Regions from separate parts of the Pseudoalteromonas sp. NZS71_1 genome, predicted to be linked through region 2. Evidence: predicted binding sites of a transcription regulator. Region 2 holds the regulator's gene; each other region holds the start of a gene.
The links. The regulator sigma-54, encoded in region 2, starts transcription at its own class of promoters, with help from an activator protein. The targets are predictions, from matches to a motif close to GTTGGCACGNNNNTNGNNT.
Positions count from the first base shown of each region.

Region 1: the regulator sigma-54 is predicted to act here: its motif matches at 2,468-2,486, upstream of glnA (glutamate--ammonia ligase).
Region 3: the regulator sigma-54 is predicted to act here: its motif matches at 2,126-2,144, upstream of fliS (flagellar export chaperone FliS).
Region 4: the regulator sigma-54 is predicted to act here: its motif matches at 1,961-1,979, upstream of I6F43_RS19755 (BON domain-containing protein).

Region 1 covers NZ_JADYXM010000010.1:47,159-51,381, reverse strand. Annotated here, with positions in the region: gene typA (translational GTPase TypA) at 211-2,034, opposite strand; gene glnA (glutamate--ammonia ligase) at 2,542-3,948, shown strand; gene I6F43_RS14430 (DUF4124 domain-containing protein) at 4,061-4,223, shown strand, end outside.
Region 2 covers NZ_JADYXM010000002.1:477,967-482,189, forward strand. Annotated here, with positions in the region: gene lptA (lipopolysaccharide transport periplasmic protein LptA) at 1-236, shown strand, start outside; gene lptB (LPS export ABC transporter ATP-binding protein) at 233-958, shown strand; gene I6F43_RS05080 (RNA polymerase factor sigma-54) at 1,028-2,527, shown strand; gene hpf (ribosome hibernation promoting factor) at 2,554-2,841, shown strand; gene ptsN (PTS IIA-like nitrogen regulatory protein PtsN) at 2,846-3,298, shown strand; gene rapZ (RNase adapter RapZ) at 3,317-4,162, shown strand; gene I6F43_RS05100 (HPr family phosphocarrier protein) at 4,205-4,223, shown strand, end outside.
Region 3 covers NZ_JADYXM010000002.1:112,028-116,250, reverse strand. Annotated here, with positions in the region: gene fliD (flagellar filament capping protein FliD) at 1-1,218, shown strand, start outside; gene I6F43_RS03480 (hypothetical protein) at 1,363-1,662, opposite strand; gene fliS (flagellar export chaperone FliS) at 1,671-2,072, opposite strand; gene I6F43_RS03470 (motility associated factor glycosyltransferase family protein) at 2,411-4,223, shown strand, end outside.
Region 4 covers NZ_JADYXM010000025.1:11,601-15,823, forward strand. Annotated here, with positions in the region: gene I6F43_RS19745 (tRNA1(Val) (adenine(37)-N6)-methyltransferase) at 1-478, opposite strand, end outside; gene srmB (ATP-dependent RNA helicase SrmB) at 554-1,780, shown strand; gene I6F43_RS19755 (BON domain-containing protein) at 2,053-2,373, shown strand; gene I6F43_RS19760 (methyl-accepting chemotaxis protein) at 2,590-4,223, opposite strand, start outside.

The sequences.
Region 1 (4,223 bases), on a different contig from region 2:
AATAAATTATTCACAAAGAGGTTAAGAGGCGCTGCGCTTTTAGAGGTAAATATATTATGGAAATTTCATAACAAAACGGTAGCTATATAATTTTAAGCTAAATACTGTCAGCTGACGACTTATAGCCTACAGCTCTTGTTTTCATCCACAAAAAAGCCGCTGTATTTTGCAATACAGCGGCTTTTAAAATCATTATTCTAAATTAATAGATTATGACTTAGGTCCACGACCTGCACGTTTACGTTCGTTTTCAGTAAGGTAACGCTTACGAATACGAATGTTTAGTGGAGTTACTTCAACTAGCTCGTCATCATCGATGAACTCAAGCGCTTGCTCAAGTGAGTAGTTAAGGTGTGGAGAAAGCGTTTGCGCTTCATCAGTACCAGATGCACGTACGTTAGTTAACTGCTTGCCTTTAAGGGCGTTAACTGTAAGGTCGTTATCACGGTTATGAATACCGATAACCATACCTTCGTATACTTCAACACCGTGACCGATGAATAAACGGCCGCGTTCTTGTAAGTTGAATAATGCGTTAGTAAGTGCTTTACCAGTTGCATTTGCAATCATTACGCCGTTCTTACGAACACCGATGTCGCCACCTTTGTGAGGACCGTAATGATCGAACGTATGGTACATAAGACCAGAACCCGAAGTAAGCGTCATGAAATCAGTTTGGAAACCAATTAAACCACGGCTAGGGATCATGAAATCTAAACGCATACGGCCTTTGCCATCTGGAGTCATGTTAGTAAGCTCACCTTTACGTAGGCCAACTTGTTCCATAACAGAACCCTGATGCTCGTCTTGACAGTCAATAGTAACTGTTTCAAACGGTTCTTCTAGAACGCCATCTACAGTACGTAAGATAACTTCTGGACGAGAAACTGAAAGCTCGTAACCTTCACGACGCATGTTCTCGATTAAGATACCTAGGTGTAATTCACCACGACCAGAAACACGGAAGCTATCTGGGCTACCAGTATCTTCAACGCGAAGTGCTACGTTGTGTACTAATTCTTTGTCTAAACGTTCACGGATATTACGTGACGTTACAAACTTACCTTCTTTACCACAGAAAGGTGAGTTATTTACAGAGAATGTCATTGTTACAGTTGGCTCATCAACACTTAGTGGTGGTAATGCTTCAACGTTTCCTGGGAAACAAACTGTATCAGAAATCTTAAGCTCACCAATACCTGTTACAGTTACGATGTTACCAGCGTAAGCTCTATCAGTTTCGATACGTTCAAGACCTAAGTAGCTTTGTACTGCGCCAATTTTACCATTACGTGTAGTGCCATCTGCACTGATAATAGTAACTTGTTGGTTAGGAGCAACAGAACCACGTTTAATACGACCAATACCAACTACACCAACATAAGAGTTGTAATCTAGTTGAGAAATTTGCATTTGGAAGTCACCTTCAGGATCTGCATCCGGTGGTGATACTTCGTCAACGATCATCTTGAACATAGGTTCCATGTTGTCTGATGGCTCGTCTAAATCTAGTGTTGCCCAGCCGTTGATAGCTGAAGCGTAGATTACTTTAAAGTCTAACTGTTCGTCAGTTGCGCCAAGGTTGTCGAATAAATCAAAGATTTGATCCATAACCCAATCAGGACGTGAACCTGGCTTATCAATTTTATTGATAACTACGATTGGCTTTAAGCCTTGCGCGAATGCCTTTTGCGTAACGAAACGCGTTTGTGGCATTGGACCTTCTTGAGCATCAACAAGTAATAATACTGAGTCAGCCATCGAAAGTACGCGTTCAACTTCACCACCGAAATCGGCGTGTCCCGGAGTATCTACGATATTGATATGGTAGTCGTTCCAAGAGATGGCTGTGTTTTTAGCCAAAATGGTAATACCACGTTCTTTCTCAATGTCGTTTGAGTCCATCACGCGCTCTTCGTTACCGCCGCGTGTTTCTAATGTACCTGATTGCTCAAGTAGTTTGTCAACCAGAGTTGTTTTACCGTGGTCAACGTGCGCGATAATCGCTATATTTCTTAACTTTTCGATGCTCATATATTTACTCAGAGAAATTAAATTCTCAATGATCCTGCAAGATCTACGCACTCATCCACGCTTTCGCGAGATGTCCCAGCATAGGATTTAAAAGGGCGCATATTATCCCTCATTAATGACATGGATGAAAGTTTATCCAATACATATTTTAAAACTTTCTCAATACTTTTACTAAGTATCTGTTTTATATATGACAATTATATGAATTAAATTTCAATATTTTTTTGAAAAACAGTCTTTTTGGCTATTTTTCCGATCTTTTTGTTACTCTTTTACATTTAGGTTATGCTAATTTCAGCTGATTAAATTAACAACAAATTACGCTCTGTAAATTTTGCACTAAAATGGAATATTTACGCACCAATATGGTGCGTAAATATATTCCATTTTGATGCAATGATATTTTTTTAATTTATAAACAGCCAGTTACAATAATGGCACAAAATCAGCTTAGTAAATACCAAAGCAATTATGCAGCAATAACAAAACCCAATAGTTGGAGGACACATGTCACAATCGGTTTTAGATTTTATTAAAGAAAATGACGTCAAGTTCATTGATTTACGCTTTACTGACACTAAGGGTAAAGAGCAACATGTATCGATTCCTCATCACCAAGTTGATGAAGATTTTTTCGAAGACGGTAAAATGTTCGACGGTTCTTCAATTGCAGGCTGGAAAGGCATAAACGAATCAGACATGGTATTAATGCCAGTTCCTGAGTCAATCAAACTAGACCCTTTCACTGAAGAAGCGACATTAATTTTACGTTGTGACGTAGTAGAGCCTTCTACACTACAAGGCTATGAGCGCGACCCGCGTTCTGTTGCTAAGCGTGCTGAAGATTACATGCGTTCTACAGGCATTGCAGACACTGTTTTATTTGGCCCTGAGCCAGAATTTTTCGTATTTGACGATGTTAAATACAAATCAGATATGTCTGGTTCTATGTACAAAATTGATTCTAAGCAAGCTGCTTGGAACTCAGATAAAGAATATGCAGATGGCAACACTGGTCACCGTCCAGGTGTTAAAGGCGGTTACTTCCCAGTTGCTCCAGTTGATGACTTCCAAGATTGGCGTTCAGCTACGTGTCTAGTTCTAGAAGAAATGGGCCAAGTAGTAGAAGCACATCACCACGAAGTAGCAACAGCAGGTCAAAACGAAATCGCTACTCGCTTTAATACAATGGTATTAAAAGCGGATGAAATTCAAGAAATGAAATATGTTATCCATAACATGGCTCACTTATACGGTAAAACAGCAACGTTTATGCCTAAGCCAGTTGTTGGTGATAACGGTTCTGGTATGCATTGTCACCAGTCTTTAGCTAAAGACGGTGTTAACCTTTTTGCTGGCGATAAGTACGGCGGTCTTTCTGAAGATGCACTTTACTACATTGGCGGCATCATCAAGCATGCTAAAGCAATTAACGCTTTCGCAAATGCGTCTACTAACTCGTACAAACGTTTAGTACCAGGTTTTGAAGCACCAGTTATGCTTGCATACTCTGCACGTAACCGTTCTGCATCAATCCGTATCCCAGTGGTTCCATCTGAAAAAGGTCGTCGTATTGAAGTACGCTTCCCAGATCCAACTGCTAACCCATACCTTGCTTTCTCAGCAATGCTTATGGCTGGCCTTGATGGTATCAAAAACAAGATCCACCCTGGCGATGCTATGGATAAAGATTTATACGACTTACCAGCTGAAGAAGCAGCAGAAATTCCAACTGTTGCAGCATCACTTGACGAAGCACTATCTGCACTTAGCGCAGACCGTGAATTCTTAACTCAAGGTGGCGTATTCACTGATGACTTAATCGATGCTTACATCGAACTTAAGTCTAAAGAAGTTGAAAAGCTTAACATGACAACTCACCCAGTTGAGTTTGAAATGTACTACAGCTGTTAATTAAGCTGTAAAAATATGTGTGTTCTCAAGCCCGCTTTGCGGGCTTTTTTAATGGTAAAATTAGTCAATCTCCACTAAAGTTAAGTTACCGATAAAAATGCAGGGCTGCAGAGTGAATAACAAGATTTTATTACTATTAATTACTTTAGGATTAAGTAATTATGGTTATGCCGGTGAAACAAAAATATACGCTTGGAAAGATAAAAATGGCGTATTAGTGTTCTCAGACACCCCTCATAAAGGGGCTCAAGAAGTAAAGCTCACCAGCCAAGATC
Region 2 (4,223 bases):
TGAGCGCCAGTGCTGACGAAGTACGTTATGATGTATCTAAGCGTTTTTTAACGCTTGTTGGTAATGCACAAGTATCGCAAGCGGGACAAAAAATAAATGCTAAAAGCATTACCTACGATATAGAGCAGCAGCTAATCAGTGCCGAAAAAGATGAAAACTCAACTGACCGCGTTCACACAATTTTAGTGCCAATCGAGACTAAAAAAAGTAAAAAAAGCGACAAAGGTCAACCATGAGCACATTAAAAGCAGAGCTATTAGCAAAGAGCTATAAAGGCCGTGAAGTTGTAAAAAACGTCGGCCTTGAAGTCAAAGCTGGCAGTATTGTTGGCTTACTTGGCCCTAACGGCGCAGGTAAAACCACCACGTTTTATATGATAGTAGGACTTGTACCTAGCGACAAAGGTAAAATATCGATAGACGATAACGATATTACTCTTTTACCTATGCATAGTCGTGCTAGATTAGGCATTGGCTACTTACCGCAAGAGTCTTCAATATTCAGAAAGCTGACTGTTTATCAAAACTTAATGGCCATTTTAGAAACGCGCAAAGAGTTAAATAAACAAGCTAGAGAAGACACTCTCGATAAATTATTAGATGAATTTAGCATACAACACATTCGTGATAGCCAAGGTATGGCATTGTCAGGAGGCGAACGTCGTCGTGTTGAAATAGCACGTGCGCTGGCAGCAGATCCTAAATTTATATTACTGGATGAACCATTTGCAGGTGTTGACCCTATTTCGGTATTAGATATAAAGAAAATAATAGAACATCTTAAAAATCGTGGGATTGGTGTATTAATTACCGATCATAACGTAAGAGAAACCCTTGATGTTTGTGAAAAAGCCTACATTGTTTCTCATGGGGAGCTGATTGCATCAGGTACTCCAGAACACGTATTAAATGATAAAACAGTACGCGATGTTTACTTAGGCGAGCAATTTAGGCTGTAACATTTACGCCATGTCTTTAAGCATCTGCTAGTATTAATTATAACAACATAAAAGGATTGTTAGAGATACATGAGGCAATCACTACAGCTGCGCATGGGCCAGCAACTTACAATGACTCCACAGCTGCAACAAGCTATTCGTTTGTTGCAACTCAGTACATTGGATCTCCAGCAAGAAATACAAGAAGCTCTCGACAGCAACCCGCTATTAGAGGTTGAAGAAGCAGACTATTCAGAAGACGCTGCAGGTAAAAACGAGCAAAAAGCAGATACAGATGACATAACTGTTAGCGCATCTGCCGATGATGCTCCAAGCGAATACGAACAAGATAGTGGTGAAGCACTTGCAAAAGACACGCTAAGTGACGACATGGCTATGGATGTTAGTTGGGATGAGTACATGAGTGCCGCCCCAGCATCATCATCGGGTCCGATGCCTGAAGACGAATCAATATACCAAGGCGCCTCTACTGAAACGCTCCATGAGTATTTAATGTGGCAGTTACAACTAACGCCATTTAGCCCTACAGACGAAGCTATTGCTATTGCGATTGTAGAAGCCGTCGATGATTCAGGTATTTTAACACTAAGCTGCGAAGAGATTTTAGAAAGCTTTAATCAAGAAAACGAAGATGATAACGAAGTCGAACTTGATGAAATTGAAGCTGTATTAAAACGCATCCAACTGTTTGATCCTGTTGGTATTGCTGCACGTAGTTTACAAGAGTGTTTGTGTATTCAGCTTAACCAGTTTGACAAAGAAACACCTTACATTAATGAAACAAAAATGATTTTAACCGAGCATATTGATTTATTAGCTGCTCGTGACTATCGTACATTAATGAAGAAAACTAAGCTCAAAGAAGAAGAGCTTAAAGAAGTAATGACATTAATACATACTCTTAGCCCTAAACCTGCAGATACTATTGTAAGAGAAGAATCTGAGTATGTTATTCCTGATGTGTCAGTTAAAAAAATTAAAGGCCGCTGGGTTGTTGAGTTAAACCCAGACAGCATGCCTAAAATTCGTGTTAATAGCCAATACGCGGCAATGTCTCGCACTGTAAAATCCAGTGGTGACAGCCAGTTTATTCGCTCGCATTTACAAGAAGCTAAATGGTTTATTAAAAGCTTAGAAAGTAGAAACGACACGCTATTAAAAGTAACAAATTGTATTGTTAAGCAACAACAAGGCTTTTTTGAACACGGTCCTGAAGCCATGAAACCAATGGTTTTAAATGATGTTGCTGAAATGGTAGAAATGCACGAATCAACAATTTCGCGCGTAACAACCCAAAAGTATATGCACACACCCCGTGGTATATTTGAGCTTAAATATTTTTTCTCAAGCCATGTAAGCACCGAAAACGGGGGTGAATGTTCATCTACAGCAATCCGTGCGCTTATCCGAAAATTAATCGCAGCAGAAAACTCAGCAAAACCATTGAGTGATAGCAAAATAGCGGATATATTGGCTGAGCAAGGAATTAAAGTAGCGAGACGTACAATCGCAAAATACCGCGAATCTCTGGCTATTCCACCGTCAAATCAACGTAAAAGTTTGATTTAAGACGCAAAAAAAAGAGGGTAATGCTTATGCAACTAAACTTAACTGGTCGTCACGTAGAATTAACCGATTCACTAAGAGACTATATTAATACCAAATTTGCGAAGCTAGAAAGACACTCTGATCATATTAATAATGTTCATGTCATTCTCGATGTAGAAAAATTAAATCAAAAAGCAGAAGCCACCATACACGTAAGCGGTGCTGAGTTATTTGCCTCTACAGAACATCAAGATATGTATGCCGCCATTGACTCGTTGATCGACAAGCTCGATCGACAAGTAATTAAACACAAAGAGAAGCTTGCTCGACACTAATATGATGAAATTAAGCTCACTTATATGCCAGGACTGCAGCAAAGCTGCGGTCCTTTTTAATAGCAAAAAAAGAATTTTAGAGTTCATTAGCGAACTTGCTCACGACAAACTTCCGTATTTACCGCAACAAGATATTCTTAATGCTTTAATGAGCAGAGAAAAATTGGGTAGTACAGGTATAGGGCGTGGCATTGCCATTCCTCATGGAAGAATGAGCGGTGCAGAAGAGCCTTTGGCTTTAGTACTCGTTAGCGAAACTCCAATAAATTTTGATGCAATCGATAATCGCCCTGTTGATATTTTCGTCGCACTCATCGTACCAGATGGCGATAACCAGCAGCACTTAAAGACTCTAGCAACCATTGCTGATAAACTAAACAATAAAGATTTTTGTAAACAGTTACGCAGTGCAAAATCAGATACTGAGCTTTACCAAGTTATTGTCAATCAATCATAGTTTTATAAAGGGTGTTAAATGGAGTTAATTATCATAAGCGGCCGTTCTGGTTCTGGAAAGTCGGTTGCTTTACGCGTTGTAGAAGATTTAGGTTATTATTGCGTAGATAATATTCCAGTTAACTTGCTTCCTTCATTAGTTCGCAGTGTGTCTGATAGCTACGATAAAATTGCTGTTAGCATTGATGTACGGAACATCCCTAAACAACAAGATGAATTTAACGATATTCTTGAATACTTGCCAGGCTTTGCAAACCCTACGTTATTTTATTTAGATAGCGACGATCAAACATTGATCAAACGTTTTTCTGAAACTCGTAGATTACACCCACTATCAATTGACTCGTTGCCTCTTGATTTAGCCATCAAAAAAGAAAAAGAATTACTTGATGTATTAATCACCCGCGCCGACTTTATGATAGATACAACTGATTTAAGCGTTCATCAACTTGCTGAATCTATTCGTGAAAAGATTTTAGGTAAAAAAGATAAGCAACTGATTGTCACGTTTGAATCGTTTGGTTTTAAATACGGTATACCAAAAGAAGCAGATTACGTATTTGATGCACGCTTTTTACCCAATCCACATTGGGAACCTGAATTAAAACCTTTAAATGGGTTAGATCAACCTGTTAAAGATTATTTGGCCAATCACAGCATAGTGCAAAAATTCACATGGCAAATTCAGACATTTGTACAAACATGGTTACCGCACTTAGAGCGAAATAACCGCAGTTATTTAACCATTGCTATTGGGTGTACAGGCGGACAACATCGCTCTGTATATTTAGCGCAAACTATCGGTGAAAGTTTTGCAATGACACATCCCAATGTTAAAATTCGCCATCGCGAACAAGAAAAATAATATAGCTGAATAATCACCTGTTCAGCTTAGGTAGAGTAAGTTATGCATTGTGAAGACACTT
Region 3 (4,223 bases), 370 kb from region 2:
ATGGAAGTATTAGGTGACGCAGACAATTATCAAAAGCGTAGTTCATCTGGTAGTGATAGCTTTGTACAATTAAGTGCTAATGAAGATGCACAACCTGGGGGTTATTCCGTAGAGGTTAACAACCTTGCTACAAAGCATAAAATACTCTCAGTGGCACTTGATGCGGACACAGCTGTAGGGGAGGGCACCATAACTCTTAGCTCTGGTGATGGTAGCTTTGATATTGAAGTATCGGATTCTGCAACATTAAGTGAAATTAGAGATGCAATTAATGATAGTAATGATAACGATAGCATCAACGCAACAATAATAACTGACGATACCGGCCAACATTTAGTACTTGCTGCCAAAAATAGCGGCCTTGCAAATGAAATTAAAGTAGAAGTAACAGATATTGATGGTGACAATACTGATACAAACGGCTTATCTCGTCTTGCTTTCGATTCTGCTGGAGTTCAAAATTCATCTGAAATTATTGCTGCAACAGATGCTTCAATTACTATAGATGGCTCCCTTACGGTTAGTAGTTCATCCAATGAGTTTTCTGATGTAATTGACGGTATTACAATAACAGCTAAAAAAGCACATGGTGTTGATGACGATATCAGCGATATAGTAGTTACTGAAAACAATAATAATATACAAGCAGGCTTAAATAGTTTTATATCAAGCTACAATGAGCTTTTAGAGTTAAGTAATAATCTAGGTACTTCAGCTGATGGTGCAGGTGTTATGGCTGGTGACTCGTTACTACGTGGTGTAATGTCTAAATTACGAGAACAGATTACCGATTCCGTGGATTTAGGTAATAGCAACTCATTATCACTTTCGCAATTAGGTGTCGAAACAGACCGCTACGGTGTTTTAACGCTAAATACAGAAACACTAGATGAGCAAATAGATGCAAACGTAGATTTAGTGCAGCAATTTTTTGTAGGTGATGACGATGATGGCTTTGCACAGTCGTTTGATGAGCTAATGAGTTTTTATACAGATTCCGATGGTATTATTCAAAACCGAATAGACAGTAAAACAAATCAGCTAGATGATTTAGATGATGATCGCTTGGACCTTGCCAGTAAAATGGAATCATTATCATCTCGTTTATACGCTCAATATAATGCGATGGATTTATTAGTGGCTAGCCTTAATAACACCAGCAGCTATGTTCAAGCTCAATTAGAAAACATGCCAGGCGTAGTTAGGCAATCAAATTAATAACTGAGTTAAATATATTATAGATTTAATAAAAAACCGCTAAGTTTAAATTTAGCGGTTTTTTTGTGTATTATTCTTTGATTCAAATAGTAAGCTATAGCCATGTATTTAGTTAGAATAAAGGTAGTTTATTAGGTCTGTTTACTAGGTGTTTTTATAAGCTTTTATCGCCTTTCCTGACTTTTTATGTTTAATAATAGCTTTTGATGATTCGTTTTTGGCACTATTCGCTTTAACTAAAATGGTATTTATACGAAGCTGAATTAATTCTAATTGCTCTGTACTTGGACCTTCGCTACTTTCGCACCATTGCTTTAGTTTAGTATTTAAAGTGTCTAAAAAAGGCTGAGCTTCGTCTGCATTATCATCATTTACTAACACTTCAATTTTACTAAGTAATGCTTGTATCTGCTCAGCATTGCTTACTGGTGTTTGCGAATCCATAATTTAAATTAAACCGCAGGGTTACGTTGATCTAATGGGATATTATCCCAGCCTTCTTTAATTTCTTTAACAATACTTGATACTTCAATAATTGCTTCAATATCGTTATGTAAGTTAGCTTGTGTTAAACGGCGTTGGCAGTAATCGTAAAGTGCCAATAAATTGTTAGAAATACTAGGATCTTGCTCTACTTCTAAATTAAGAGCGTCTTGTAGGGCACCAAATAGTAAAACACAGGCTGAAATGTTTTCACCTTTCTTTTGTATTTCCTTGCGCTCAATAAATCCCTTTGTTGCAGCTAAACGGCCGATAATATTACTAAATATAAGGTTTATTTGTTCGTATGGCGCCATTTCGGCAATACTACTAGCACGAACTTGACCGTATTTTTTTACTGAGATATGAGCCATGGGGGAATCCTAAAATTTATATTACTAAAATTGTGTGATGCAATACCCAAATAAAGCAAAAATAATGCCAAGTACTTTGGTGGTATTTAGTAATCGGCACATAAGTAACTTAATATAATTATAAACATCGTCAAATAAAAATTGGCGCATAAATTGCGTGAGGCTATATAGATACTATTATATCAGACCTATTCTTAAGGTATTAAACATTTATTTAAAATAAAGCATAATGCTTTAAATGGGTAGTGAACTGTCAGTTTACAGTCATATCAAATTTTTAGCTTAGTGATAAAATTTGATAAAAGCTCAACAAATCAAATGAAAAACTGGAGTGTATTTTGAACACAGTAGAAAGTGAATTAAAAAAAATGATGCTCAAAGCAACTTTGTTAGCAAACTTAGAATTACTAAAAGAAAAAATGCCACAGATCTTTGATATGTTTAAAGATTTCCAACCGACTGATACGGGAGTAGTTATTGACGATGAAGGGAATGAAAACCTATACAGTAATGGTAGATTTTCTTACACTGAAAATCCGCGTGAATTTGCAAAAAAACAAGTTAGTAAGTTTTTAAAAAGTCCTGTCTATTCTCACTACAGGATAAAGCATTCGAATGACGAAAATATTGTTTTTAAGCATGCAGCCTTACTTAAATCTATTAATAATGTGAGATTAGAACATGGTGGGGAGAAATTAGATAATCCTGCAAACGAGCAGCAATTAGACTTTGTATGTTTTTTAGGAGCTGGGTTAGGCTACCACATTAAAGAGCTCTTGAATAAAAAAAATGTATTGAATGTTTTTTTATACGAACAAACACCTAGTACTTTTTATGCTTTATTACATTGTATTGAGTTAAGACCGCTGTTTAATAAGTGCCTTAATAATGGAGGGGTATTTAGAATTCAAGTGGGGGGGACAAAGCATGATGTTGTTAATGAAATTGGCTCTATGCTTTCTATGCAAGGTTTCTTTAATACAAGTGTAATTCACTACTTTAAACATTATAATAGCGATTCAATAGATGAGGCAATAAAAAAAATCAAAGAGGTTGGGCACCGTTGGCATGGTGGTTGGGGCTTTTTTGAAGATGAAATTATAGGAGTTTCCCATACAATAGCTAATTTAACAGCGCAATTTCCAGTGATAAAAAAAGCCGGTAGCTTTAAAAACAAACTAAAAGATACTCCCGTATTTATTGTGGCCAACGGACCTTCTTTGGACTTGGCGATTGATTTTTTAAAAGAAAATCAAAAAAATATTATTATTATATCTTGTGGTACAGCACTAAAAGCTTTACTAGTGAATAATATTAAACCCGATATACATGTTGAAATGGAACGAACTGCACAGCTATTAGAGTGGGTTGAAGTTGTTGAACGAACAAGGGAAGTTGATATTAAGTTAAGTGATTTAAATATAGTTGCCCTCAATACTGTTTTTGATCAGATATTGAAACGCTTTAAATCGGCATTTTTACTGAATAAACTCAACGATGCTGGTGGACGATTAATTGAATATTTAGATAGAAAAAAGCAGTATGCATGCCCTATGTTTACTAATCCAACGGTATCGAATGCGGCTTTGGCAATTGCTGCTGAACTTGGTTTTAAAACAATATATTTGATTGGTACAGACTTTGGTTTTGTTTCTACAGATACACACCACGCAAAAGATAGTATTTATTACGACAAAGATTTTAAATACAAAGAGCAAACAAAAGATATGATGCAAGGTGAAATACGTGTAAAAGGGAATTTCAGAGAAGAAGTTTATTCTACTTCACATTTTGATATGTCAAAATTTAATATGGAATTATTATTAAAACATCAACCTAAACTAAAAGTATATAATACAACAGATGGTGCGTATATAAAGCTCGCTGAGCCAAAAAGAATGTCTGATATAAAAATCAAAAATGCATTTGTAGATAAACATAAAAAAATTAAACAGCTATTAGATTCAGCCTCATCTTTAGATGGTTTATCAGAAAAGAACATAAATACGGCAAGTTTTGAATTAAAACACAAATCTAAGCATATATTAGAACAACTAATTGGGATTACTTCATTTTATTTTGAAACAAGAGAGCAGCTTGCCGATGCTTTTTATCGGCAGAACCAGCTGTTAATTAATACTCATAATAATA
Region 4 (4,223 bases), on a different contig from region 2:
CAACGCTTGGAAGTATTAAGCTAAAGCGGGAACCACTATGGCTTAAATGTTTAAACGCATTAATTAACTCTTCAAAACTTAGGCCGTCGGTATGGCGTGCGGTATTACGCGCAACATTATCGCCTTTTAAACTGTGATTAAAATACGGTGGATTAGAGATAACCACGTCAAATTTAACTTCACTACTAAAGCGTTGAATAGTTTGGTGCGTAATACTTATAGTTGGCCACGGGCTATTAGCTACATTTTGTAATGCTTGGGTATAGGCGCTTTCGTCAATTTCTACCGCAGTTATATCAAGCTCATTACTGCGCTGCTTACACATTAGTGCTAACAAGCCAGTGCCGGTGCCTATATCAAGTAATGACTTTGCACCGCTTAAATTAGCCCATGCGCCAAGCAAAATGCCATCGGTAGAAACTTTCATTGCACAGTGGTCGTGTTCAACTTTAAATTGTTTAAATACAAAACCAGACATTTTTTCACCTTTTCATTCACCAAGCGCAGCATAGCGCGTATAATCAGGGTAATTGTCCCTTATTTTAGACACTCTATGCAATTTTCTGAATTTGATCTTGATAACAAGCTACTCGATGCCATTAATAAAATGGGCTACGAGACGCCAACCAGCATTCAACAACAAGCTATTCCTGAAGCACTACAGGGGCGCGACATTTTAGCATCTGCGCCTACTGGTACAGGTAAAACAGCGGCATTTTTAATTCCGGCTATTCAGTACTTACTGGATTTCCCACGTCGTGATCCTGGTTTTGCGCGCGTACTCGTTATGACCCCAACTCGTGAGCTGGCTTATCAAATTCATGAACAATGTGAACTGCTAGCTAAACGCACACACCTAAAAATTGGTGTAGTAACAGGCGGTATTAACTACGGCACGCATAAAGAAATTTTTGAAAAAAATAACGATATTTTAATCGCCACACCAGGTCGATTAATGGAATACCTAGAAACCGAAAACTTTCATGCTGAACACGTAGAAATGCTTATTATTGATGAAGCAGATCGCATGTTAGATATGGGTTTCAAAAAAGAAATGAGCCGTATTTGTGACGAAGCTAAAAATCGTCGCCAATGTTTTTTATTCTCAGCAACACTTGAAGGTGACAGCGTAGAAAGGTTTGCTGAAAAAACATTAAACGACCCAGCTCTATTAGAAGCCGAATCGTCACGTAAAGAAAAAGCTAAAATTCACCAATGGGTACATTTAGCCGACGATTATCATCACAAACTTGAATTATTAGTTAATACGCTAAAAAACCCTGACGTAACTAAAGCGATTGTGTTTGTTAAAACTCGCGAACGCTTAGAAACATTGATTGGCGAACTTACAACTAATGATGTAAAAGCGGCGTGGTTACGCGGCGAAATGCCACAAGACAAACGTATGAAAGCCATGGAAAACTTCCACAGTGGCAAAACAAGCATATTAGTTGCTACCGACGTAGCTGCACGTGGTATTGATGTATCTGACATCAGCCACGTTATTAACTTTGATATGCCGCGTACTGCCGACGTATATGTACACCGTATTGGTCGTACTGGCCGTGCTGGTAAAAAAGGGATAGCAATATCGCTAGTTGAAGCACACGATATTGGTATTTTATATAAAGTAGAACGCTACGTTGAGCAAAAGTTAAAACGCCGTGTAATTAGAGGCGTTGAGCCACAGCATAAAGAAGCTAAGCCACCGGCTAAAAAGCGTAAAGACCCAGTAAAAATGAAAGCTAAGAAAAAGGCTAAGGTTAAAAAGAAAAAGTAACCTAAAACATTTTTATACTAAGCCGACTTTTGTCGGCTTTTTAATGCAAGCCTTGCAGGCTCTGCTGTTTGTACCTGTTACATATGTAACCCAAGCATGTAACTCATACTCATTTAAATGTAATTTTTGCCCACCTGAATTCCCACTTAATAAAAATCCCTTATATTTCATAGCGTTAATATTGGCACCGAAATTGTAACTACAAAGATAACCTAGCCGATGGAATTTCCATATTGTGGCTGCACTATTCACTGTAATGTAAGGATTAAGTTATGAACCGCTTCAAGTTAACTATCGCTTTAGTATCATTTTGTTGTTTATTTTTATTAGCTTGCGCTACAAAAGTAAGTGCAGCAACCAACATGGCCGTAGTAAGCAGTGTAGCCACTCAACCTAACTTACAACAAGCTATCACCAACACCCTACGAACTAATCCTAACCTAGCGTTAAGTGATATTCGTGTGCAGGTAAAAAATGGTGAAGTAGATTTATACGGTGAAGCACAAACTGGTTTTCAGCGCGCACTAGCTCAAAAGTTTTTAGAAAATATGGATGGCGTAAAAATCATTCGTAACAAAATTAGCGTTATTTAACATGTTAGAATAAAACATAAATATGTTGGAAGTTTGTAATTTACGAGCTCGTCGGTTGCAAAGTGTCTCACCAAATCTAATATTTATTTATGCGCGTGCACTATTTGGCACGCGCTTATTTACGTCTTTTATGGTACGTCGCTGTAACATCCTACCGTAGTTATATCTGTATGATTAGCGTCATTAAATCAAAGATTTCTAAATTAATGGAGTAAGTTAAAGACTAAACTTTTGGGCCTCATCATTTAAACCGTTTGCCATTCTAGACAATTCGCTACTTGACTGTGCAATATCTCTAACTGCCTGCTCGGTCTCTGATATACCCATATTTATGACACCTATATTTCGTGATATTTCATCGATGGTGGTTGCCTGCTGCTCAGAGGCGGTTGCAATTTGAACAACCATATCAAAAATTTCATCTACTGCTTTGCCTACATTACTATTGATTAAGTTTGCTTTCTTAGCTATTTCCTGAACTTGAGTTGTTTGTCCTACATTGTCAGTCATTGCTTGAACAGCTGCGTTACTGGCACTCACAACAGCTTCAATGATCACTTCAACCTCCATTGTAGACTCTTGCGTAGACTTAGCTAAGCTTCGTACTTCATCAGCAACAACAGCAAAACCACGCCCTTGTTCACCAGCTCTAGCTGCTTCAATTGCTGCGTTCAAAGCAAGTAAATTAGTCTGATCAGCTATCTTTTTAATAACGCCTAATACATTCACTATTTTTTCTGAATTATGCTTCAACTCCGTCACTTCATGTGCTGATTTTTTTGTAGCTTCTCCAAGAGAAACAAGTGCGTTGTAAGTACTATCATTATTTTCAGAGCCTTCTCGAGCCATTCTTTGAATATTTTCACATAATAATGATGCACTAGCAGTTGTACTCGCTATCTCTTTTACTGTTTCAGTCATTTCGGTAGTGGCGGCTGCAACTTGTATAGTTTGTGCTTGCTGCTCGGTAACTGCTAAGCTAGTTTGCTCAGTAACTGAGGCAAGCTCTGTTGCTGTACTGCCTTGCTGAACTGCAACGTTAGATAATTCACCAATCATTTTTCTGAGATTTTCTAACATGGTATGCAATGCAACTTGTAGCATGCCTACCTCATCGTGTGAATTAACTTCGATATTACTGCTAAGATCTCCTGCCGCCACTTTTTTAGCAAAAGTGGAAGCTACAATTATTGGGGTCGCTATTTTTCGAGAAAAGAAAACACCAATAAATACAACAACAATTGCAGCTACTATTATAGAAATCACACTAAAAAGCACAGTCTGATGGACTGGTGCAAATGCTTCTGATTCGTCAATTTCACTTAATATAATCCAGCTAAAATCTCCAATCTTTATACTATCGAAGGCAGAAAGCACGTTATTTCCATTATAATCTTTTATTATTTTAGTACCATGTTGAGCATTCAAAGCTAAATTTACAGCCTCTGTATCAGCACCATTATTTGTTACAGTTCCTGCAAAACTTGCTTTGAGTGAATGTCCTTCAGGGTCAAGATATGAATCAGAACGCATTAGCTTATCTTCTCCAACTAGGTAACTCTCACCAGTTTCTCCCATCCCTTCGCGAACACCCATTATTTGATTAGTCCCTTTGCTCGAAAGCTGTAAAGCAACTATTGTATCGCTACCATCAACAGGTATAGCAATAAACGCAGCGGGTTCTCCATTACTTGGTGCATACGGTTTGTAATCAGCAATACTAAAACTTTTAGATTGTTTAACCTCTTTAATTAAATCGCCTAAATTTGAACTCGCATATTTCCCTTGTAATATGTTTGTTTGATAATCAGATTCTCTAGCTTGAGTGTAATAAATAAGCCCATTGTTAT